DNA from 3 places in the Kitasatospora sp. NPDC036934 genome. Region 2 is predicted to be linked to each of the others. Evidence: riboswitches for the same ligand, from Rfam matches in the RefSeq annotation. Region 2 holds a riboswitch; each other region holds the start of a gene.

Region 1 (7,282 bases), on a different contig from region 2:
CCGAGAGCCCGGCGGACCTCCCGCTGCGCGAGGCGTTGGAGCGCTCGGCGGTGGAGTCACTGACCCCGGCCGACGACGCGGCCGTCGAGGCGATGCACTGGACCCGCAGCCTGCTGCGCGACCCCCGACTGGACGGCACCTGGCAGCGGGTCCACGCGGGCTCTGAGGAGCGGCTGCGGTCCGTGCTGGCCGAGCGCAGCCCGGCCGACGCCGACCCGCTGGAGATCCGGCTGGCCGCCGCCGCGGCCACGGCGGCGATCCGGGTGGCCCTGGAGCAGTGGGCCGCCTCCGACGCGGCGGTGACCGGTCCGGGCTCCCCGCAGGACCTCGGCGCCCGCTGCATGCGTGAGCTCACGGCGGGGCTGGGGCTCTGGGCGCGACCGGCCGGGGCGCGGCCCCACGCCCGCAGCCGTACAGCCGCCGATCAGCTTCCTCCCAGCTCCCGCTAGGGTTGGACGTCGCGCCCCGGTGGGGGAACCGGGGTGAACTCCTCGGATGTCCCTGAGCGGAGGGGGCGTGGAGTTCGAGGCGTGGGAGCAACTGAAACATGGGTCTGACGAGCCACAAGGTGCTGGCGCTGACCGTGCTGGTCGCGGTCGTGATGATGGTCGGCACGGTCTGGCTGTGGCCCAGACTCGCCAGGAAGAGCTGGCAGGCAGTGCTCGGCCGGATCGGCACGCTGCTCGCCACCCAGCTCACGGTGCTTGCCGCGCTCGGCCTGGTGGCGAACAACTACTTCGCGTTCTACAGCAGTTGGGACGATCTGCTGGGCACCGGCAGCACGGGCCCGGTGGTGATACACAACAAGGCGGACGCCTCCGGCCGCCTGCTGGTGGAGACCATAGGCCGGGCCTCGGTCAAGGGCGGCGGCGCGATGGGTCGTGAGCCGGGCCACTCCGGCGAGATCCGCAAGGTCCGGATCGACGGCAAAGTGAGCCGGCTGTCGACCGAGGGGTACGTCTACCTGCCGCCGCAGTACTTCCAGCCCGAGTACGCGCAGAGGCAGTTCCCGGCCGTGATCGTCAGCACCGGGTTCCCAGGAATCGCCGAGAACCTGATCACCCGCTTCAACTACCCGGGTGCCGCGCTCAAGCTGCTGCAGGAGGGCCGGATGCAGCCGACCGTCATGGTGATGCTGCAGCCCTCGCCCGCCCTGCCGCAGGACACCGAGTGCGAGGACATCCCCGGCGGCGCCCAGTCCGACACCTACTTCACCAAGGACGTCACCTCGGCGATCCAGGCCAGCTACCGGGTCTCGTCCGACCCGCACGCCTGGGCCTTCATGGGCAACTCGACCGGCGGCTACTGCGCCGTCAAGATGGCCATGCGCCACCCGGACGTCTTTCCGACCGCCGTCGCCCTCTCCGGCTACTACGACGCCGCCGACGACCCGACCACCGGCGACCTCTTCGGCGGCAGCAAGCAGCGCCGCGACGAGGCCAACCTGATGTGGCGACTGAAGCACCTGCCGCAGCCCGACATCTCGGTGCTGCTGGCCGGCACCAAGAAGGGCGACGGCAACTACAAGCCGGACACCGAGGCGTTCATCGACGCGGTGCACAGCCCGATGAAGGTCTCGTACAGCATGCTCGAGAACGGCGGCCACAACTTCGAGACCTGGAGCGCCCTGCTGCCGTCCTCGCTGGAGTGGCTGTCCCGGCACCTCAAGGTGCCGAACCAGCCGAACCAGCCGGGCGAGCCGAACGCCTCGGGCGAGCCGAACCAGCCGGGCCAGGCGAGCCAGGCCACGTGACGTCACCGCCGTCCGAGGCCGTCTGAAGCCGCCCGAGGCCGTCTGAAGCCGTTCGACGCCGTCCGGAGAGAACGCGCCGAACCCCCGGAGCCGAGGCCCCGGGGGTTCGTGCGTGCTACGGCGCGGCGCCGGTCAGGCCACCCGCTCCAGCGTCCCGGTGTGCAGCTGGCCGACCCGGCCGCCCTCGCCCTCGAAGGTCCAGAAGGCCCGTACGGTCAGCGCGTTGAGGTCCATCACATGGCTGACGGTGATCCCGCTCTGCTCCGTCCAGCTGATGAAGTAGATCTCCGGCGCGACCTCGGCGACGTGCAGCCGCACGTCCTCCCACTGGCCGGCCGACTCGCCAAGGCCCTCCCAGCGCAGCCGAGTGCCGTCGGCCGAGTAGCTGTTGCGGAAGGCCGCGCCGTTGTCGGCCCGGAAGACGTAGGTGCGGCCGGCGAAGGCGGGCAGGGGCGCGGTCATGGTGGGGCGGGACCTCTTCTCGGGAGTGCGGGACGGACCGTGTGGTCTGGGCTCGGTGCACTTGTGCACCGCGGAAAACGCCAGGGTTCCAATTTATCCGATCGGTCGGACTCGGGCGGCCCCGCGCCACGGCACGGTCCGCCACCACCCCGGTTCGCTGATCGCGCCGCTCCGGCGGGCCGGGAGCCCTGCCTCGGTGCCGACCCACCTTCTGGCGGGCGCGTCGGCGGACATCCCGGGCGTGCTGGACGAGGACCGCGGGCCCAGCGACGGCATCGTGTTCACCGCGAGCGCGCTGGACACCAGCGGCATCGCGACGGTCGGCGGCACCCGGCTGCTCACCGGGCTGAACCGCCTGGAGCCGGCCTGGTCGCCGGCGGCCGGGGGCCAGGTGGCCGACTGGCCCGGCTGATCGCCCGGCCACGGTCGCGAGGTTGATCAACTCGGCCACCACGCAGCGTCGTTGATCGACACCACTGTGAGCTGTGCGACAACCGGCCCGATCAGGTTGTCCGTTCACGGACGGCCTGCCTAGCCTGCAACCGTCGTCCGCTGTCGCGGACCCCGCCGCCGGGACGCCGAGTCCTGTCCACCCGCCGGCCGGCACTCGAGCACCACAGCGGACGGGAGCGGGGGAACCAAGGTCAGCGCCCGGTCCGTACGCATCAGCGTGCGGACCGTGGCTAGGGGTGAAGCCGCTCCACAGGCGGCCGGGCAACTGCAGCCCGAATCCGACAGCTCACCTCGCAGGCGTCGCAGAGGACCCCCCATGCACCAGCCTGCCGGGCGCCGTCGCGCCCCCCGCCACGCCCGTCCGACCCACCGCGGCCGCAATGCCGCCCTCGCCGCCACCGGGGCGCTCGCGATCAGCGGTGCCGGCCTGCTCGGGCTGCCGTCCGTCGCTGGCGCCCAGGCCGCCACCGCCCCGACCGTCACCCAGGACCGGCTCGCTCCGGCCACCATGGTCGCCGGCCGGGCCGCCACCGCCTCGCTGGGCCTGCACTCCTCGTCCTGCTTCACCGCCAAGACGGTCGGCGTCGGCGTCCGCGACGCGCGCGGCACCAACCTGGACTTCCCGGGGAACGCGACCAACGTGCAGATATGCCCGACCGGGCTCAACTTCACCAGCGGTGCGCGCGCCCTGCCGGCCGGGACGTACACCCAGTTCGGCTTCTGGCAGGACTTCGGCGGCACCTGGCACAACCTGCCCTCGCAGCAGCTGGTGGTCGCGGCCACCGGTACGTCCACGCCGACCCCGTCCCCGACGACGGCGCCCACCACGACGCCCACCACGGCACCGACGGCGACGCCCACCGCGGCGCCCACCACGGCACCGACCGCCACGGCCACTCCGACGACGCCCGCGCCGTCCTCCCCGGTCGCCGGCAAGTCGCTGACCTGGTCCGACGAGTTCAACAGCCCGATCGACTGGGGTCAGCGCTGGGTCGGCGACAAGAGCACCTCGTACAAGTACGGGAACCACAACCCGGACGACAACAAGCTCGACTGGCTGAACAAGAACAACGTCACCGTCGCGAACGGCGTCGCCACCTTCACCGCCACCCCGGGCGGGCCCACCCTGGAGAACGGCCAGCAGTCCTGGAACACCGGCTTCCTGACCACCGAGGGCTCCACCGAGGGCTTCCAGGTCAAGACCGGCGACTACGCCGAGGCCCGGGTCAAGATGCCCTCGGGCACCGGTGCCTGGCCCGCCCTGTGGACCTGGAAGAACGGCAACGGGGAGATCGACTCCTTCGAGTACCACCCGGACAACCCGAACCTGCTGGAGCTGACCAACCACATCAACCCGAGCAACCCCGAGTACTACACCGACGCCAAGGCCGTCGCCAAGGACCAGTGGGTCACCATCGGCACCTACTACGGCGCCAACTCGGTGGACTGGTACGTCAACGGCGTCAAGGTGTACTCGGACAACAAGGGCGTGGGCGCCAACTTCTCGGCGTACCTGATCCTCAACCTCTCGGTGTGTGCCGGGAAGTACCACCCCGCGCCGCAGGGGACCACCCCGCTCACCTTCGCGGCCGACTACGTGCGCGTCTACCGCTGACCGTGGCCGCCGGGCCCGCTTAGCCCCCAGGACCAGCCGCTCTCATGGGCCGGCAGCCGTTTCGACCACCGCGTGGTCGAAACGGCTGCCGGTTCTTGCGTTCAGGCCCCTGTGCTCAATCCCGTGCGCGCCGGGTGAGTTGACGATCCGTCAGGGTGCCAGGACCTGCCCGAGCCGGGTCGCGATCTGCTGCATCACCGGCACCAGCGAGGACGCCCCCGTCTGCTCCTCCAGCGCCCGGATCCGGGCCTCCGGGCCGGACACCGAGAGCGCGGTGGGCGTCGGCGCGCCCGGCACCGCGAGGGCGATGCAGCGGACGCCGATCTCCTGCTCCTGGTCGTCCACCACGTACCCGCGCTCGCGCGCCTCGGCGAGCTGGTCCATCAGCTCCTGCGGGTCGGTGAGGGTGTACTCGGTGTGCGCGGGCAGCGGGTTGGGGCCCAGGACCGCGCGCGCCTCGTCCTCCGGGAGCTGGGCGAGCAGGGCCTTGCCGACGCCGGTGCAGTGCGGCTGCACCCGCCGTCCGACCTCGGTGAACATCCGCATCGAGCGCCGCGACTGCACCTGTCCTACGTACACCACCTCGCCGCCCTCCAGCACCGCCAGGTTGGCGGTCTCGCCGGTGGCCTCCATCAGCTCGGCCAGGTACGGGCGGGCCCAGCTGCCGAGCAGTCGACCGGCCGTCTCGCCGAGCCGGATCAGCCGGGGGCCGAGGGTGTAGCGGCGCGCGGTGTCCTGGCGGACATAGCCCTGCTGCACGAGGGTACGGACCAGTCGGTGGATGGTCGGCATCGGGAGGCCGGAGCTGGTGGAGAGTTCGCTGAGGGTGGCCACGCCACCCGAGTCGGCCAGCGCCTCCAGGAGTTGGAAGGCGCGCTCGACGGACTGCACGCCGCCGCTCGCGCGGTCGGCGCCTGTCGTCGATGCTGTGTCGGGGGTCGCAACCACCGGCGTTCCCTTCGCTGTCGGGGAGGAGTAGAGTCCCGGCGATCTCTTCAACAAACCGTTGAAATTCTGTATCGCGGAAACTAGTCTCCACCTTACAGAATCGAATTCGCCGACAGGCGGGTAACGATCGAGGAAGTTCCCGAGGAGGCTCCCACCGGAGCTCCCTTCGCCAGGCTCAACCGTCTTAGGAGTGTCCTGCTCATGGCTGCAGATCAGGGGCCCGTCGGCGCCTCCCCCGCCGCTCCGGTCGTCACTGTCGCCGGTCCGCGCGTCCACCGGGCCGAGGAGGTGCTCACTCCGGAGGCGGTCGCCTTCGTCGTGGGCCTCCATCGTGCCTTCGAGGGTCGCCGACAGGAACTGCTGGCCAGGCGGAAGAGTCGACGCGCCGAGATCGCCCGCACCGGCACGCTGGACTTCCTCCCCGAGACCGCCGACGTCCGGGCCGGCGACTGGAAGGTCGCCGAGGCGCCGCGCGCGCTCCAGGACCGCCGGGTCGAGATCACCGGCCCCACCGACCGCAAGATGGTCATCAACGCCCTCAACTCCGGGGCGAAGATCTGGCTCGCCGACTTCGAGGACGCCACCTCCCCGACCTGGGAGAACGTGGTCAGCGGCCAGGTCAACCTGATCGACGCCTTCGAGGACCGGATCGACTTCACCAGCACGGCCGGCAAGGCCTACACCCTCAAGCCCGCCGCGGAACTCGCCACCGTCGTGGTTCGCCCGCGCGGCTGGCACCTGGACGAGAACCACCTGCTGGTCGACGGCGTCCCGGTGGCCGGAGCGTTCGTCGACTTCGGCCTGTACTTCTTCCACAACGCCGCCCGGCTGCTCGCCAAGGGCGCCGAGGACCCCAACTCCGGCCCCTACTTCTACCTGCCGAAGACCGAGAGCCACCTCGAGGCCCGGCTCTGGAACGACGTGTTCACCCACGCCCAGGCCGAGCTGGGCATCCCGCACGGCACCGTCCGGGCCACCGTACTGATCGAGACCATCACCGCGGCCTTCGAGATGGACGAGATCCTCTACGAGCTGCGCGACCACGCGGCCGGCCTCAACGCCGGGCGCTGGGACTACCTGTTCTCGATCGTGAAGAACTTCCGCGACGCAGGCGAGCACTACATCCTGCCGGACCGCAACAGCGTCACCATGGCCTCGCCGTTCATGGCCGCCTACACCCGCCTGCTGGTGCGCACCTGCCACCGGCGCGGCGCCCACGCGATCGGCGGCATGGCCGCCTTCATCCCCAGCCGCCGGGACCCCGAGGTCAACGCCGCCGCGCTGGAGAAGGTCAAGGCGGACAAGGACCGCGAGGCCGGCAACGGCTTCGACGGCTCGTGGGTCGCTCACCCGGACCTCGTCCCGGTCGCCCGGGCCTCCTTCGACGCGGTGCTCGGCGAGCGGCCGAACCAGAAGGACAACCCCGGCCCGACCGAGCCGGTCACCGCCGCCGACCTGCTCGACGTCGCCGGAGCCGGCGGCACCTGCACCCGCGCGGGGCTGCACAACGCCGTCCAGGTCGGCGTCCGCTACATCGAGGCGTGGCTGCGCGGGCTCGGTGCGGTCGCCATCTTCAACATGATGGAGGACGCCGCCACCGCCGAGATCTCGCGCTCGCAGATCTGGCAGTGGATCCACAACGGGGTCGTGCTGTCCGACACCGGCGAGAAGGCCACCGCCGAGCTGGTGCGCACCCTGGTCGCCACCGAACTGGCCGAGCTCCGCTCCGAGTTCGGCGACCAGGCCTACCAGGCCGGCCGCTGGCGCGAGGCCGCCCAGCTCTTCGAACAGGTCGCCCTGGCCGAGGAGTTCGCGGACTTCCTGACCCTCCCCGCGCTGCCCCTGCTGGGCTGAGCACCAATCTATCCGCCGGCGCCACCACTGCCGTCTGCCGGGCTGGAGCAGTCCCGCCGCCCAATGCTCCGTTCCGTACGGCGACGAATCCACCTGTCCTCTCGTCGCCGTACGGAACGGTCTTTTCTTTCCGAGGAGTTCACTGATGGCACGCATCTTCTTCAACGGCCAGGCGATGGTCGGCGGACCGTTCCACG
Region 2 (7,282 bases):
CGGCTCGCGGAATCGGAGCTCATCCCGGGAATCACGGGAGTTGACGCCCTGTTCGACACCTCGCGCACGCACCGCGAGGCCCCGGGAAACGGCGGTGGCCGGCCCGGCCGCACGAGAGCTGTCTCGTACGGCCGGACCGGCCGTGGGCGTGTCCCGCGCCCAGGTCCACTGGTGCGGCGATCACCCGGTCGAGCGGTCACCCGACATGACCATCCCGGGCGGTCGATTCGCCCCGCATCAGCGGTGGTTCACAGTCCTGCGGCAGGGAGCAGGCGGGTCAGAGCGCGACGCCGTGCGCCCGCAGGTAGGCGACCGGGTCGATGTCCGAGCCGTACTCCGGACCGGTGCGGATCTCGAAGTGCAGGTGCGGGCCGGTCACATTGCCGGTCGCGCCGGAGAGGCCGAGCTGCTGGCCGGTGGTGACGGTCTGACCGATCGACACGCCGATCGAGGACAGGTGCGCGTACTGGGCGTACTTGCCGTCGGCGAGCTTGATCTCGACCTCGTTGCCGTAGGCGCCGCCGTTGCCGGCCTTCACCACGACACCGTTGGCGACGGCGCGCAGCGGGGTGCCGGTGGAGGCGACGAAGTCCTGGCCGGTGTGGTGGCCGGAGGCCCACATCGAGCCGGCCACGCCGTAGGCCTCGCCCAGCACCGGGTTGGCCAGCGGGGCGACGTAGCCGGAGGTGGCGGCGACCGGGGCGGCCGTGACGGCCTGGGCCGGGGCGGCGGTCTGCACCTGGGTCTGCAGCTGGGCACCCGGCTTGGCGGCCTCGGTCCGGACCTGCGGCTGGGTGTCCGCGGCGGCGGAGGCGTCCTGGGTGGCCGGAGCGGTCGGCTTGGCGGGCTTCTCCGGAGCGGCGGGCTTCGCAGCGTCAGCGGCCTGACCGGCGTGGCCGGCCTGACCGGCGAGGGCCAGCTGCTGGCCCGGGAAGATCAGGTTCGGGTTGGCGCCGACGACCGAGCGGTTCTGCTCGTACAGCGCGTGCCAGCCGCCGTCGACGTGCTTGGCGTCGGCGATCTTCGAGAGGGTGTCGCCGCTGACGACGCGGTAGCTCTCCTGACCGGTGGCCGAGGCGCCGGCCACCGAAGCGCCGGTGGCGGAGGCGGCCGGAGCGGCCTCGTGCGAGGCCGCCGAAGCGGTGGCGGCGGCCGGGGCGGTGTGCGCCTGGGCGCTCATCGCGGTCACGAGCGGCAGGACGAACGAGGCGCCGGTGACGGCGGTGGCGATGCCGATGCGGGCGGCACGGGGCAGGGCGATACGACGAGCCTGTGCAGGCATGGAATTTTCCTCTCCGACGCCTGCGAGGTGAGCTGTCGGGTTCGGGCTGGAGTTGCCCGGCCGCTCATGCGCGGCTTCACCCCAAGCCGGTCCTGGTCGTCCGCGCGCTGAAAAGGCGCGAACTCCGGTCCGGCGACTTACCTGTGGGTCCCCCGCTCCTGCCGTACAGAGTTCGGTTCGAGCCACCGGGCAGCGGCAGGACTCGGCGTTCCACCCGGTGGATCCGTCCGGACTGGCCGGGCGGTCGCTGAACTAAAACTCATCCGTTCAGGTGAAGCAATGTCGATCTCTTGAATCCGCAACCACCCCCGCCGCCATGGTCACCCTCCGAATGATCCAGCACACCGTGCGTGCACAATCCATTCACCCGGCGCCACTGATCCACCACCCTGCGCCGACCACCCCACCGCGACGCGACCATTCGCTCACGCACCGCCACCGACCGACACACCACCCGGTGACCCTTGTCACGTACACCCCGTCGGACCAGGATCTGCCCCGTGACCACCTCTCAAGCAGGCACTCTGCGCCTGGGCACCGGGCAGGGTCGCTGGGTTCTCCTGGCAACGGTGCTCGGCTCCAGCATGGCGATGCTCGACGGCACCGTGGTGAACGTCGCCCTGCCCCGGATCGGCGCCGACCTCGGCGCCTCCCTCGCCTCGCTGCAATGGACCCTGAACGCCTATCTGCTCACCCTGGCGGGCCTGATCCTGCTCGGCGGCGCCCTCGGCGACCGCTACGGCCGGCGCCGGGTCTTCCTGATCGGCGTGGTCTGGTTCGCCGCCGCGTCCGCGGCCTGTGCCGCCGCCCCGACCATCCACGTGCTGATCGCCGGCCGCGCCGTCCAGGGCATCGGCGGGGCGCTGCTCACCCCGGGCTCGCTCGCCATGCTCCAGGCCGTCTTCCACCCGGAAGACCGCTCGGCGGCGGTGGGCCTGTGGTCCGGCCTGGGCGGGGTGTCGGCCGCCGTCGGCCCCTTCCTCGGCGGCTGGCTGGTGGACGGCCCCGGCTGGCGCTGGATCTTCCTGCTGAACCTGCCGCTGGCCGCCGCCGTCATCGCGGTGACCTCCCGTTACGTCCCGGAGAGCCGGGACGAGTCGGCGACGGGCCGCTTCGACGTACCCGGCGCGCTGCTCGCCGCGCTCGCCCTCGGCGCGATCACCTACGCGCTCACCGCCGCCGGGGAGGGCCTGTCCCCCGCCGTCTGGGTCACCGGGGCGACCGGCCTGCTGCTGGGCGCCGCCTTCGTGGCCGTCGAGCGGCGCACCCCCGATCCGATGCTGCCGCTCGGGCTGTTCTCCTCCCGGCTGTTCACCGCCGTGAACCTGGTCACCCTCTGCGTCTACGCGGCGTTCAGCGGCGTGTTCTTCCTGCTGGTGGTGCAGCTGCAGATCGTCTCGGGCTTCTCCCCGCTGGTCTCCGGCTTCGCGCTGGTGCCGATCACCGTGCTGATGCTGACCCTGTCCGCGCGGGCCGGCCGCCTCGGCAAGCGGATCGGCCCGCGCATCCCGCTCACCGTCGGCCCGCTGCTGTGCGCGGCCGGGGTGCTGCTGATGCTGCGCACCGGCCCGGACTCCTCCTACTGGGCGGACGTGCTGCCCGCGGTGGCGGTGATGGGATCCGGGATGACCCTGCTGGTCGCGCCGCTGACCGCGACCGTGCTGGCCGCGGTCGAGGTGCGGCACGCCGGCATCGCCAGCGGCGTCAACAACGCCGCCGCCCGCGCGGCCGGGCTGCTCGCGGTGGCCGCGCTGCCCGCGCTGGCCGGGCTGAGCGGCGACGCCTACCGGGTGCCGTCCTCGGTGGACTCCGCCTTCCACACCGCGATGCTGATCTGCGCGGGCCTGCTGACCGCCGGCGGGCTGATCGCCTTCACCACCATCCGGGGCAATGTGCTCGCGCCGGAGGAGGCGCACCCGCTGGCCGAGCCGAACTGCGACTGGCCGTGCGCCACCACCACCCCGCCGCTCGACCCGGGCCGCCCCCGGACGCCCGAGGGCCCCGCCACCGGAACGGCGGCGGGGCCCTCGACAGAGATCTGACGCTACGTCAGAGGATGTCGCCCGGCGCGTACTTGGCCGCCGCCGGGTAGGCCGCCGCGACGGCCTCCACCTGGCGGACGACCTCGGCGACCTGCGCCGCGGCCGCACCGGTGAAGGACAGCCGGTCGGCCAGCAGCGCGTCCAGCGCGGCCCGGTCCAGCGGGATCCGCTCATCGGCGGCGAGGCGGTCCAGCAGCTCGTTCTCCCGGGCGCCCGCGCGCATCGCCAGCGCGGAGGCGACGGCGTGCTCCTTGATGACCTCGTGACCGGTCTCCCGGCCGACGCCCGCGCGCACCGCGCCCATCAGCACCTTGGTGGTGGCCAGGAACGGCAGGTAGCGGTCCAGCTCGGCCTCTACCACGGCGGGGAAGGCGCCGAACTCGTCCAGGACGGTGAGGAAGGTCTCCAGCAGGCCGTCGAAGGCGAAGAACGCGTCCGGCAGCGCGACCCGGCGCACCACGGAGCAGGAGACGTCGCCCTCGTTCCACTGGTCGCCGGCCAGCTCGCCGGTCATCGAGGCGTAGCCGCGCAGGATGACGGCCAGGCCGTTGACGCGCTCGCAGGAGCGGGTGTTCATCTTGTGCGGCATCGCGGAGGAGCCGACCTGGCCCTCCTTGAAGCCCTCCGTCACCAGCTCGTGGCCGGCCATCAGACGGATGGTCTTGGCCAGGCTGGACGGCGCGGCGGCCAACTGGACGAGGGCGGTGAGCACCTCGAAGTCCAGCGAGCGCGGGTAGACCTGGCCGACGCTGGTGAGCACGTTCTCGAAGCCGAGGTGGCCGGCGACCCGGCGCTCCAGCTCGGCCAGCTTCTCGGTGTCGCCGCCGAGCAGGTCCAACATGTCCTGGGCGGTGCCGACCGGGCCCTTGATCCCGCGCAGCGGGTAGCGGGCGATCAGCTCCTCCAGCCGCCGGAAGGCGACCAGCAGCTCGTCGGCGATCGACGCGAAACGCTTGCCCAGGGTGGTGGCCTGCGCGGCCACGTTGTGCGAGCGGCCGGCCATGACCAGCTCGGAGTGCTGCGCGGCCAGGTCGGCCAGGCGCACGAGCACGGCGACCGTACGGTCCCGGACGTGCTCCAGCGACTGGCGGATCTGCAGCTGCTCGACGTTCTCGGTCAGGTCCCGGGAGGTCATCCCCTTGTGGATCTGCTCGTGCCCGGCGAGCTCGCTGAACTCCTCGATCCGGGCCTTCACATCGTGGCGGGTGATCCGCTCACGGGCGGCGATCGAGCCGAGGTCGACCTGGTCGATCACCCGCTCGTAGTCGGCGACGGCGTTCGCCGGCACCTCGACACCGAGGTCCTGCTGGGCCTTCAGGACGGCGAGCCACAGGTGGCGCTCGAGGACCACCTTGTGCTCGGGGGACCACAGCTGGGCCAGGGTCGCCGAGGCGTACCGGGAGGCCAGGACATTGGGGATCTGGGGCTTCGCGCTCACGCTTCGCAAGCCTAACAGCCGAGGTCACGCCGAACGTCGGCGGATGGGGTCGCCCGACTCCCGCCCGCCGATCCCCACAGCCGCCGATCCGCCGCAGCCCCACCGATGCGCCCACGGCCCGCCGATGCACCCACGAGCGCAACCACCGATGCGCCCACGGCCCGCCATGCGCTCACGGCCCGCCGATGCGCCCGTGAGCGCACCGGCCGGGCGGCCGCTACTGCTGCGCGACGCCCGTCCGGCCGGCCAGCACCGGGAGGACCTGCCCGCAGATCGAGTGCAGGGCGATCCGCTGCTCGTCGGTCATCGCCTCGAAGGCCTGGTGGGTGCGGGCCATCTCGCCGCGGATGCGGTTGAGGATCTCCCGGCCCTCGTCCGTGATCACCACGATCTTCACCCGCCGGTCGCCGGCGGCAGCCTCCCGGTTGGCGAGGCCCAGCGTCTCCAGCCGGTCCACGATCCCGGTCACGTTCGACGCGTCGCAGCCCAGGCGCCCGGCCAGTGCCCGCATCGGCACCGGTTCCTGCACCGAGCCCAGCGCCTTGGCCTGGGAGGAGGACAGCCCGTGCCGGGCCGCGGCCGCCGCGAAGTCCTGGAAGTACGCGGCGCCGACGGCGGCCAACGCCTCCATCAGCTCGGCGTTGGTCGGTACGGTCGTCGTCGAGGTCGAACCCATGGGGTCAGCGTACGGCCGAGTGCTTCAGTAACTCAAGCTTTGACCACGGCAACCGTCGGCGAGTCGCCTCACACGTCCGTCGATCGGGGGAAGGTCAGAGCACCAGCTGATCGAACAGCCGCCGCAGCTCCGCCTCCGGGTCCGCGGTCAACCCGGTGTGCACCGGCCCCGGCTGGACGATCGCGCTGCGCGGCGCGGTCAGCCAGCGGAACCGCTGCCCGGGGCTGTCCGAAGCGGCCGGACCGGCGGCCGGGCCACCCAGGCAGACCGCCTCGATCCCCTGCAGCGCCCGCCGCACCCCCTGCACGTCCGCCACCGGGTCCAGCGCCAGCAGCCGGGCCTGGTCCAGGTGGGTGCGCGCGGCCAGGTGCGCGTTCTGCCGGCAGTACAGCAGCACCCCGACGTTCACGCACTCACCCCGCTCCACCCGCGGCACCGCCCGGATCACGGCGTACTCGTAGTCGTGCAGCTCCACGACGGCCGGCAGCGCGGCCGACAGCGGCTCGGTCATGCGGGCACCTCCGGCAGCCAGTCACGCGGACCGGCCAGTCGCTCGGTCAGCTGGGAGCGGTACGCGGCGCGCACGTCCTCGGGCGAGTCGAAGCCGAACTCGTCCATCAGCCACACCTCGGGGATCTGCGCCACCGCCGCCTCGACCGCCGCCTCCGCGAGCGGCGCGAGCTCCTTGTCCGCCGCCGCCAGATCCGGCCGGGCCCGCAGCAGCGCATGGTCGGACGCGTCGTACGGGCGGCGCACCCAGGCGGCGGCGCCGGCCCAGTTGTGGTGGAAGATCAGGCTCGCGCCGTGGTCGATCAGCCGCAGCCCGCCGGTGGCCACCAGCAGGTTGGGGTTGCGCCAGGACCGGTCGACGTTGCCGATCAGCGCGTCGAACCAGAGCACCTGCCCGGCCAGTTCGGGGTCCACGTCGAAGCAGAGCGGGTCGAAGTTGAGCGCGCCGCTGACGAAGGCCATCCCGAGGTTGGTCCCGCCGCTGGCCCGCATCTGGTCCTGCACCTGGTGGTCCGGCTCGCTGCGCGCGAGCACCGGATCCAGGTCGACGGTCACCAGCTCCGGCACCGGCAGCCCGAGCCGCCGGCCCAGTTCCCCGGCCAGCACCTCCGCCACCAGGGCCTTGCGGCCCTGCGCCGCGCCGACCCATTTCAGCGCGTACAGCCGCCGGTCGTCGGCCTCGACCAGGCCCGGCATCGAGCCGCCTTCTCGCAGTGGCGTCACATACCGGACCGCCGTCACCTCGGGGAGCACGCCCGACAGCCTATCGGTGCCCGTCCCCCTCCGTACGTCCCCGCCCCACGACCCACCCGTCCCCCTTTCCCCGCCTCCCCCCTCCGCCCCACCCCGGTGGCAGCCCCCGCTGCTCCGTGCGAGTGTGGCGGACAGTAATGGGGGCCTTCCGGTACGACCTGTACGGCAAAGGGATGAGCGATGGAACGACCTCGGATCCTGATCGTGGGCGGCGGCTTCGCAGGCCTGGAGTGCGCCCGCCGCCTCGAACGCAAGCTCTCGCCGTCGGAGGCCGAGATCACGCTGGTCACACCGTTCAGCTACCAGCTCTACCTCCCCCTCCTCCCGCACGTCGCCGCCGGCGTCCTCACCCCCCAGTCCGTCGCGGTCTCGCTGCGCCGGAGCCTGCGCCGCACCCACATCGTCCCGGGCGGCGCCATCGGTGTGGACCCGGCCTCCCGGGTGTGTGTCGTCCGCAAGATCACCGACGAGGTGGTCGCGCAGAAGTACGACGTCCTGGTGCTCGCCCCCGGCAGCGTCACCCGCACCTTCGACATCCCCGGGCTCACCGACTACGCCCGCGGCATGAAGACGCTTGCCGA
Region 3 (7,282 bases), on a different contig from region 2:
CGGGAAGTCCGCTGCAGGGCAGGTTGGCTGCACCGGAAGTCGGCGGGCCCGACTTCCCGTGCACGCCCGAACCCGCCGCCCAGCGCGCGGCGCTCCCGCCGGCGGCGCGGAGGAAGCCGGCCGGGCCGGCTCGGTCACCGGGGCTGCTCGGTCACCGGGACTGGGGCCAGGTGCGGAGGCCGGTGGTGAGAGTGGTGACGAGGCGGTCGTGGGTGGTGGTGAGGTCTTCGGAGAGTTGGAAGGCGCCGCCGATGGAGAGGGCGGCGAAGCCGTGGGCGAGGGATCGGACGGTGCGGGCGGCGTGGATCACCTCGGAGCCGTCGAGGCCGTACCCGCGGAGGACGGCGACGATGACGCCGACGAGCCGGGTGGCCGCGCGGGTGAGGTCGTCGTCGGGCTGGGGGGCCTGGGGAAGGGCGGCGTAGCGGTGCGGGTGTTCGGTGGCGTAGGCCTGGTAGGCGCGCAGGACGGCGGTGACCGCGTCGTCCCCGCTGCGGCCGACGGCGGCTTCCGCGAGCCGGTCGGCGAGTTCCTCGGTGACCCGGACGGCGACGAGTCGCCGCAGTTCGGCGAGGCCGCCGCTGACGTGCTTGTACAGCGAGGGGGTGGCGACTCCGGCGCGGGTGGCGACGGAGGCGAGGGTGAGGGCTTCGGCGCCCTGGTCGTCGATGAGGGCGAGGGCGTGGTCGACGACCTGCTCGGGGGTCAGTCCTACGCGGGGCATGGCTTCGGGTTCTCCGTACGGCGGTGGGGGCGGGGCAGACGGGGGATCAGGCGAGTTCGGCCAGGAAGGGCAGCAGGGCGTCGGCTACGGCCCGGGGGTTGTCGGCCATCGGGTAGTGCCCGGATCCCTCGATCATGACCTTCCGCGCGCCGAGCTTCTCGGCCTGGAGTTCGGCGACGGCTTCCGGCTTCGGGAAGTCGGGGTCCTTGCTGCCCATCAGGACGAGGGCGGGGCAGCGGACGGCCGCGGTCCAGCCGATCGGCGCGGAGTCGCCGGTGACGTGGCCGCGGGTGGCGGTCTTGCGGCCGGGGGTGCGCAGGGCGGCGACCAGTCCGTCCACGTAGCCGTCGAGGTCGGCGGGGCGGGGGCCGGGGAAGGCCATCTTGCGCAGGTAGAAGCCCCAGACCCCGGGCCACTGGACCATGGCGGCGCCCATCGCGACCATGACGCCCCGCATGAGGGCGTTGGTCCGGTGTTCGACGAAGGCGTCGATCAGGGCGATCCCGGCGACCCGCTGGGGGGCGTCCCCGGCGACCTTGACGACGGTCGCGCCGGTGTAGGACTGGCCGACCAGGACGGCTCGTTCGATGCCGAGGTGGTCGAGCAGGGCGAGGACGTCGGTGGCGACGGCGGCCGGGCCGTAGTCGTCCCAGACGATGGAGGACTCGCCGAAGCCGCGCAGGTCCATGGTGATGACCCGGTGGCCGGCGGCGGTGAGCAGCGGGTGCAGGTGCCGGTAGGCGCGGCGGGAGTCGAGCATCCCGGGGAGCAGGACGACGGGGGTGCCGTCGCCCTGTCGGGTGTCGTCGTACGCGAGGCGGCCGCCGGGGACGTCGAGGTACTGGGTGCTCGGGGTGGTGCCGGTCATGGTGGGCCTCCGCTGGCTCGCTCGGTGCTGGCGATTGCTTCCGATAGCCATAAAGCTAAGGCTAATAGCCTTAGCCGTCAAGGGCCCTTCCCGGGTCCGCTCCGCTCAGACCCCCTCGACCCTGAACGGGTCGTGCTCGCTCAGCAGCTTCTCCAGCCGGGCCTGGTCGACCCGGGCGACGGTGTCCGAGGACTCCTGCCGGTCCCGGATCACCTTGGCGAGCGTGAAGGTGGAGGTGACGGTGTAGAGGAGCCCGATCCCGAGGAAGGCCCGGGTCCAGCCGCCGACGGGCAGGTAGGCGATCCCGGCGGCGAGGGCGGTGCCGGAGACGGCGAAGGAGAGGACGGCCTGGACGTAGTACGCGGCCGTGGTCCGTGACTGCATCGGTGCGTTCATGGCGCCAGGATGCGACGGGGCGGGCCGCTCGCACATGAGTAGGAGTACTCAGATGGGCCTGGCGAACGAAGGGCCGTTCGTTGACGACCGATCACCTGTTCCCCAGCAGTCCCGGACGGATGGCTTGGAATCAGGGCGTCCTAGGATTAACGTTTGATAACGCAGCGCGGTCGTCAACGCCGTACCCAGACGGCACCGTGCGCCGTCGCCTAATCCCACCGGCCGGCCTCCGGGCAGGTCAGGGAGCCGGGGAACCACGTTCCTTGGGGTGAATCGGCGGGGCCCCGGCCCGGCCGTAGGAGACCTTCCTGCTCCGAACCCGTCAGCTAACCCGGTAGGCGCGAAGGAAGGAAAGGAGCGCGCCTCCGTGGCGTCGACGCACACCCCGGCACACCCGGCCGGCCCCGCAGCCGGTACCCAGCTCCTCGACCACCCCGGCCCGGACGGCCCGGAGGCATTCGCCCCGGAGGCCGAGGCCAACCGCCACCGGATGCCGCGTCAGACCCGCGGAGCCTCCCCGCTGCTCGGCGTCACCGCCGTCGCCGCCACCCTGGGCGCCACCGGTTTCGCCTCCGCGACCCCGGCCGCCGCGCCCGCCGTCGAGGCCCCGGACGAGTCGCCGGTCGCCCTGGCCGCCGACCCCGGCCTCGCGCTCGCCGCCCGCATCCAGCAGCAGGCCGACAGCCAGCGCACCGCCGCCGAGGAGGGCGCCCGGCTGCAGGCCGCCCAGGAGGCCGAGGCCAAGGCCGCCGCCAAGGAGGCGGAGGCCAAGCGCGCCGCCGACGAGGCCGAGCGGGCCAAGGCCGCCGCCCTCACCCTGCCGGTGAAGGACTACAACCTCACCGCCCACTACGGCCAGAGCGCCCGCTACTGGGCCCACCTGCACACCGGCCTGGACTTCGCCGCCGACACCGGCACCGCGGTCTTCGCGGTCGGCCAGGGCACCATCACCTCGGCCGGCTGGTCCGGCTCGTACGGCTACCGGATCGTCGAGACCCTGCCCGACGGCACCGAGATCTGGTACTGCCACCTCTCCTCGATCATCAAGGGCTCCGGCAAGGTGACCTCCGGCCAGCAGATCGGCAAGGTCGGCGCGACCGGCAACGTCACCGGCCCGCACCTGCACCTGGAGGTCCGCCCCGACGGCGGCGCCCCGGTCGACCCGGAGACCTGGCTCCAGCAGCGCGGCCTCACCCCGTAGCCACCGCCGAAGGCCCCTGGAAACCGCCCACCGGCGTCCGGGGCCTTCGCGGCAGCTCACTCCGGCGGCAGCTGCGCCAGGTACGCGTCGATCTCGGCCGGTCCCGGCTCCGGCGCGAGTTCGGGGAACTCCTCCACCAGCAACCGCGGCAGCCCGGGCACCGTCCAGTCGCCGAGCAGGTCGAGCGCCACCTCCGCCGCGGCCGCCTCGAAGTCCTCGAAGTCTCCGGCCAGTTCGTCCGGCATCGGCCGCCCCAGCGCGTTCAGCTCGGCCAGGTTTCGGTAGCTGCGCCGCATCAGGCCCTGCTCCAGCAGCCGCCGGGCGCCGTCGGTGGCCATGCCGACCGACAGCACCCGGCCCGGCCCCCAGCCCTGCTCGTCCGGTTCGTCCAGCCAGCCGGTCGGCGTCAGTGCCTCGTACCCGGCGAGCCGCTCCTCCTCGCCCAGCCCGGCGAACCCGGCCAGCCAGCCCCGGACGGCCTCCGGGTCCGCGACGTCCACCCCGTGGGCGTGCAGCAGCACCGCGTACAGCCGGGGCCAGGTCACCAGGTCGGCGCGGCGCAGCAGGCCGACGGCGACCTCGCCCTGCCACTCGGCCTCGGCGTGCAGCCGCTCCTGGCGCTTGGCGTTGAGCCGCTTCGCCGCCCGCTGGTGGTCGACCAGCAGCCGGACGGCTTCGCCGTAGGCGAACGGGTCCTGTTCCGGGTCAGGTTGGACGTAGAGGTGGAGCCGTTCGTACAGCAGGTGCTCCACCGCGTCGGAGGTCAGTTCGGGCCAGCCGTCGTGCATCCTGCCCTCGCCCAGCTCCAGCAGCGCCAGCACCGTGCGCAGCGGCGTCTCGGCCACCGGCGCCCGGTCCTGCCCGGCCGCCCAGGCGAGCAGGTCGGCGGCCCTGGTGCGCGGGGCGAGTCGCAGGTCTTCGTCGTTCATGTTCCGAACGGTAGCCGCCGGACGGGGATAGGGTCGGCAGCCATGGTCCCCGTACGCCTCACCGGCCCCCGGCTCGCCGTCCGCGAGTACCACCACACCCCGGAGGAGGTGGACGCGCTGCACGCGCTGTTCGGCGACCCGGAGGTGACCCGCTACCTCCCCTTCGAACCGCGCGACCGGGAGACCTGCGCCGACCAGATCGAGCTCTACCTGGAGGAGGCGCTGGCGGAGGAGCGGGACACCTACCGGCTCGCCGTCGTCCGGCGCGAGGACGCCGAGGACCCGGCCGACGCGGTGCCGGTCGCACACGCCAGCCTCACCCTCGGCAGGTCCAGCTCCGCCTACCTCGGCTACGTGCTGAGCCGCCCGGTGTGGGGCCTCGGCTACGCGGGCGAGATCGCCGGACTGCTCTGCGAGCTCTCCTTCGGCCCGCTCGGCCTGCACCGGCTGGCCGCCCGGGTCGACGTGGACAACACCGCCTCGGCCAGGGTGCTCGCCCGGCTCGGCTTCCGGTTGGAGGGGCGGGTCCGGCACGACCTGTTCAAGGGCGGGGTCTGGCGAGACTCGTACCAGTACTCGCTGCTCGCCGACGAGTGGCCCGGCCGGCAGTAGCGGGGGCGGCGGCAGGGGGCCGTAGTGGGGGGCCGGGGGCCGGAAGTGGGGGGCCTGAGGGCGGGGCCGGGGCAGGGGCCGTGGGGTTAACCCCACCCCCGATCCGCCGGTCCTCCGGATGTTTGCCGGGCCGCGCCCCGGCCAGACTTGAACACGTCAGCAGGTACGAACGCGAGCACGAACGAGGGGCCGGGGGCCGGGGATGAGCAGTAGCCGAAGCACGCTGGGTCAGGAGTGGGACGCCCCTGGCGGTTACGGCGACGACGGTGCGCGCCCGGCCGGGGCCCGTCGCACCGAGCAGCCGCCGGGCTTCTGGCGGGCGCCGTTCTCCGGCCACTACTACCGGGAGGTCGGCTACGCACTCACCGGTCTGCCGGTGGCGATCGTCGGCTTCACCGTCGCGATCGCCCTGTTCTCGGTCGGGATCGGCACCTTCGTCACCGTCCTCGGCCTGCCGGTGCTGGCGGGCCTGACCAGCGCCTCCCGGGGCCTGGGTCGGGCGGAGCGGGCCCGGGTGCGCGGGATGCTCGCCCTGGACGTGCCCGGCCCGGCGCCGGTGCGCCAGGTGCGCCCGGGCAACTGGGGCGCGATCACCGCGCGGTTGGCCGACGGCCCGGGCTGGAAGGCCGCGCTGTACCAGCTGGTGATGTTCCCCTGGGCGGTGTTCAGCTTCTGCATGACGCTGACGTTCCTGGTGCTCGGCTGGGCGATGGCGCTCTACCCGCTCTACCACTGGGTCTTCCCGCGCTACACCTCCTGGCGCGGCTACCAGCTGTTCGACTTCACCGACAGCCACCACGTCCGGCACGCCTACTACGTCGAGGGCACCGGGCAGATCGCCGCCTTCTCGGCGATCGGGGTTCTGCTGATCTTCCTCACCGCGCGGATGGTCCGCGGCCTGACCGGCGTCAACCGGGCCGCCGCCCAGGGCCTGCTCGGCCGCTGAGCCCCGGCGCCCGTCCTCGCCACTCCGCTCCGCCCCCGCCCCGCGTTCCGCCCCAGCCCAGCCCAGCCCAGCCCAGCCCAGCCCAGCCCAGCCCAGCCCAGCCCAGCCCAGCCCAGCCCAGCCCAGCTCCGCCCCGCCCCCGTCCGTGTTCCGGATGCGGGCGGGGCGGGCCCGTGTTCGGATGACCGGGTGATCACCGCCCCCGATCCGGACCGGGTCCGCGCCCCGGACCAGGCCGTCCTGGTCACCTCCCGCCCGCTGGACGAGTACTGCGCCCTGTTCGGCCTCACCCGCGCCCTGCTCGCCGCCCTGCCGGGCCCGCTGCTGGACTGCCCGGGCGGCGCGGCCGGCCTGACCGCCGAGGCGCGCGAGCTGGGCTGCCGGGTGATCGCCGTCGACCCGGCGTACGCGCTGCCGCTGCCCGAGATCCAGGCCCGGGCACTGGCCGCCCGGGCCTCGATGGCCCTCGCGATGGCCGCGCGGCCCCACCTCTACCCCTCGTCCCGCCCGTACCGGCCGCCCCGCCCCGAGCGCTACCTGCGCAGCTGGGACCGCGCCCGCCTGCTGTTCGCCGCCGACTCGGCCGCCCACCCGCAGAGCTATCTGGCCGCGGTGCTGCCCCGGCTGCCCTTCGCGGACGGCGCCTTCGCCCTCACCCTGAGCGGTTACCTGATCTTCGCCTACCCCGAACTGTTCGGGCCGGAGCACCAGTTGGCCGCTCTCGCCGAGCTGGTCCGGGTGACGGCTCCGGGAGGCGAGGTGCGGGTCCAGCCGCTGAACGACGGTCACGGCCGCCGCTGCGGGCACCTGGACCGGCTGCGGTACGCGCTCGGCGAGCGCCGGATAGCCAGCGAGGTCCGCCGGGTGCCGCTCGGGGACGGCCGCGCCGGGAGGGTCATGGTCCTGCGGGCCGTCGACCGACGCCTCCGCCGGTCGTCCCCGACGACCGGCCTGTAATAGTCGCTGCCCGGCTTTGCCCCTATACTCGCCCACATGAGCGAGACCACGATCCGGCCCGCCCGGCCGGCCGACGCCGACCGGCTCACCGCACTGATCCAGGCCTCCACCGCCTACCGCGGCGCCTACTTCGCGATGATCGACGGCTACGTCGTGAGGCCCGACTACATCGAGCGCCACGAGGTGCGGATGGCCGTGGACGGCACCGACGACCGACTGCTCGGCTTCTACGCGCTGATCCACGAACCGGCCGAACTGGACCTGATGTTCGTCGCCGACGAGGCCCAGGGGCGGGGCATCGGGCGGGCGTTGATCGCGGACATGCTGGACCGGGCCCGGGCGGCCGGGATCGCCGCGGTCAAGGTCGTCTCGCACCCACCCGCCGAGGGCTTCTACCGCCAGGTGGGCGCCGAGCGCACCGGCACCCGCCCGCCGCGGCCCACGACCCCTTGGGAACAGCCCGAACTGCGCTTCACCGTCTAGGAGTCCACTCGCGGGCCGCCGCCCTGCGCGGGATCCGGCGCGGCCGCCAGCTGCGTCGGGAGGGGCCCGGGGCCCGGCGCCGCCGCCGACTGGGCCGGGACGAAGGCCGCTGCCTGCAGCCGGGACAGTATCTTCTCCGCCAGCCAACTGCGGTCCGACCCGTACG

The links. A riboswitch is a leader RNA that binds a small molecule or an ion and turns the genes downstream of it on or off. The one in region 2 is predicted to bind cyclic di-AMP.
Region 1: it holds a riboswitch for cyclic di-AMP, as region 2 does, so the genes downstream of both, ACZ7BZ_RS06035 (glycoside hydrolase family 16 protein) here and ACZ7BZ_RS28650 (M23 family metallopeptidase) in region 2, are expected to answer to the same signal.
Region 3: it holds a riboswitch for cyclic di-AMP, as region 2 does, so the genes downstream of both, ACZ7BZ_RS33840 (M23 family metallopeptidase) here and ACZ7BZ_RS28650 (M23 family metallopeptidase) in region 2, are expected to answer to the same signal.

The regions. Positions count from the first base shown of each region.
Region 1 covers NZ_JBVJQR010000003.1:207,009-214,290, reverse strand. Annotated here, with positions in the region: gene ACZ7BZ_RS06055 (TetR family transcriptional regulator) at 1-449, shown strand, start outside; gene ACZ7BZ_RS06050 (alpha/beta hydrolase) at 548-1,753, shown strand; gene ACZ7BZ_RS06045 (phenolic acid decarboxylase) at 1,886-2,215, opposite strand; gene ACZ7BZ_RS06040 (hypothetical protein) at 2,412-2,627, shown strand; cyclic di-AMP (ydaO/yuaA leader) riboswitch at 2,845-2,963, shown strand; gene ACZ7BZ_RS06035 (glycoside hydrolase family 16 protein) at 2,985-4,283, shown strand; gene ACZ7BZ_RS06030 (IclR family transcriptional regulator) at 4,434-5,231, opposite strand; gene aceB (malate synthase A) at 5,433-7,085, shown strand; gene ACZ7BZ_RS06020 (allophanate hydrolase-related protein) at 7,231-7,282, shown strand, end outside.
Region 2 covers NZ_JBVJQR010000022.1:31,666-38,947, reverse strand. Annotated here, with positions in the region: gene ACZ7BZ_RS28650 (M23 family metallopeptidase) at 278-1,282, opposite strand; cyclic di-AMP (ydaO/yuaA leader) riboswitch at 1,285-1,470, opposite strand; gene ACZ7BZ_RS28645 (MFS transporter) at 1,783-3,324, shown strand; gene purB (adenylosuccinate lyase) at 3,332-4,771, opposite strand; gene ACZ7BZ_RS28635 (MarR family winged helix-turn-helix transcriptional regulator) at 4,980-5,438, opposite strand; gene ACZ7BZ_RS28630 (DUF3037 domain-containing protein) at 5,533-5,949, opposite strand; gene ACZ7BZ_RS28625 (HipA family kinase) at 5,946-6,701, opposite strand; gene ACZ7BZ_RS28620 (NAD(P)/FAD-dependent oxidoreductase) at 6,882-7,282, shown strand, end outside.
Region 3 covers NZ_JBVJQR010000035.1:22,507-29,788, reverse strand. Annotated here, with positions in the region: gene ACZ7BZ_RS33855 (TetR/AcrR family transcriptional regulator) at 152-724, opposite strand; gene ACZ7BZ_RS33850 (alpha/beta fold hydrolase) at 771-1,592, opposite strand; gene ACZ7BZ_RS33845 (YiaA/YiaB family inner membrane protein) at 1,698-1,988, opposite strand; cyclic di-AMP (ydaO/yuaA leader) riboswitch at 2,185-2,343, shown strand; gene ACZ7BZ_RS33840 (M23 family metallopeptidase) at 2,356-3,189, shown strand; gene ACZ7BZ_RS33835 (hypothetical protein) at 3,246-4,118, opposite strand; gene ACZ7BZ_RS33830 (GNAT family N-acetyltransferase) at 4,161-4,730, shown strand; gene ACZ7BZ_RS33825 (sensor domain-containing protein) at 4,933-5,676, shown strand; gene ACZ7BZ_RS33820 (hypothetical protein) at 5,866-6,633, shown strand; gene ACZ7BZ_RS33815 (GNAT family N-acetyltransferase) at 6,670-7,116, shown strand; gene ACZ7BZ_RS33810 (hypothetical protein) at 7,113-7,282, opposite strand, start outside.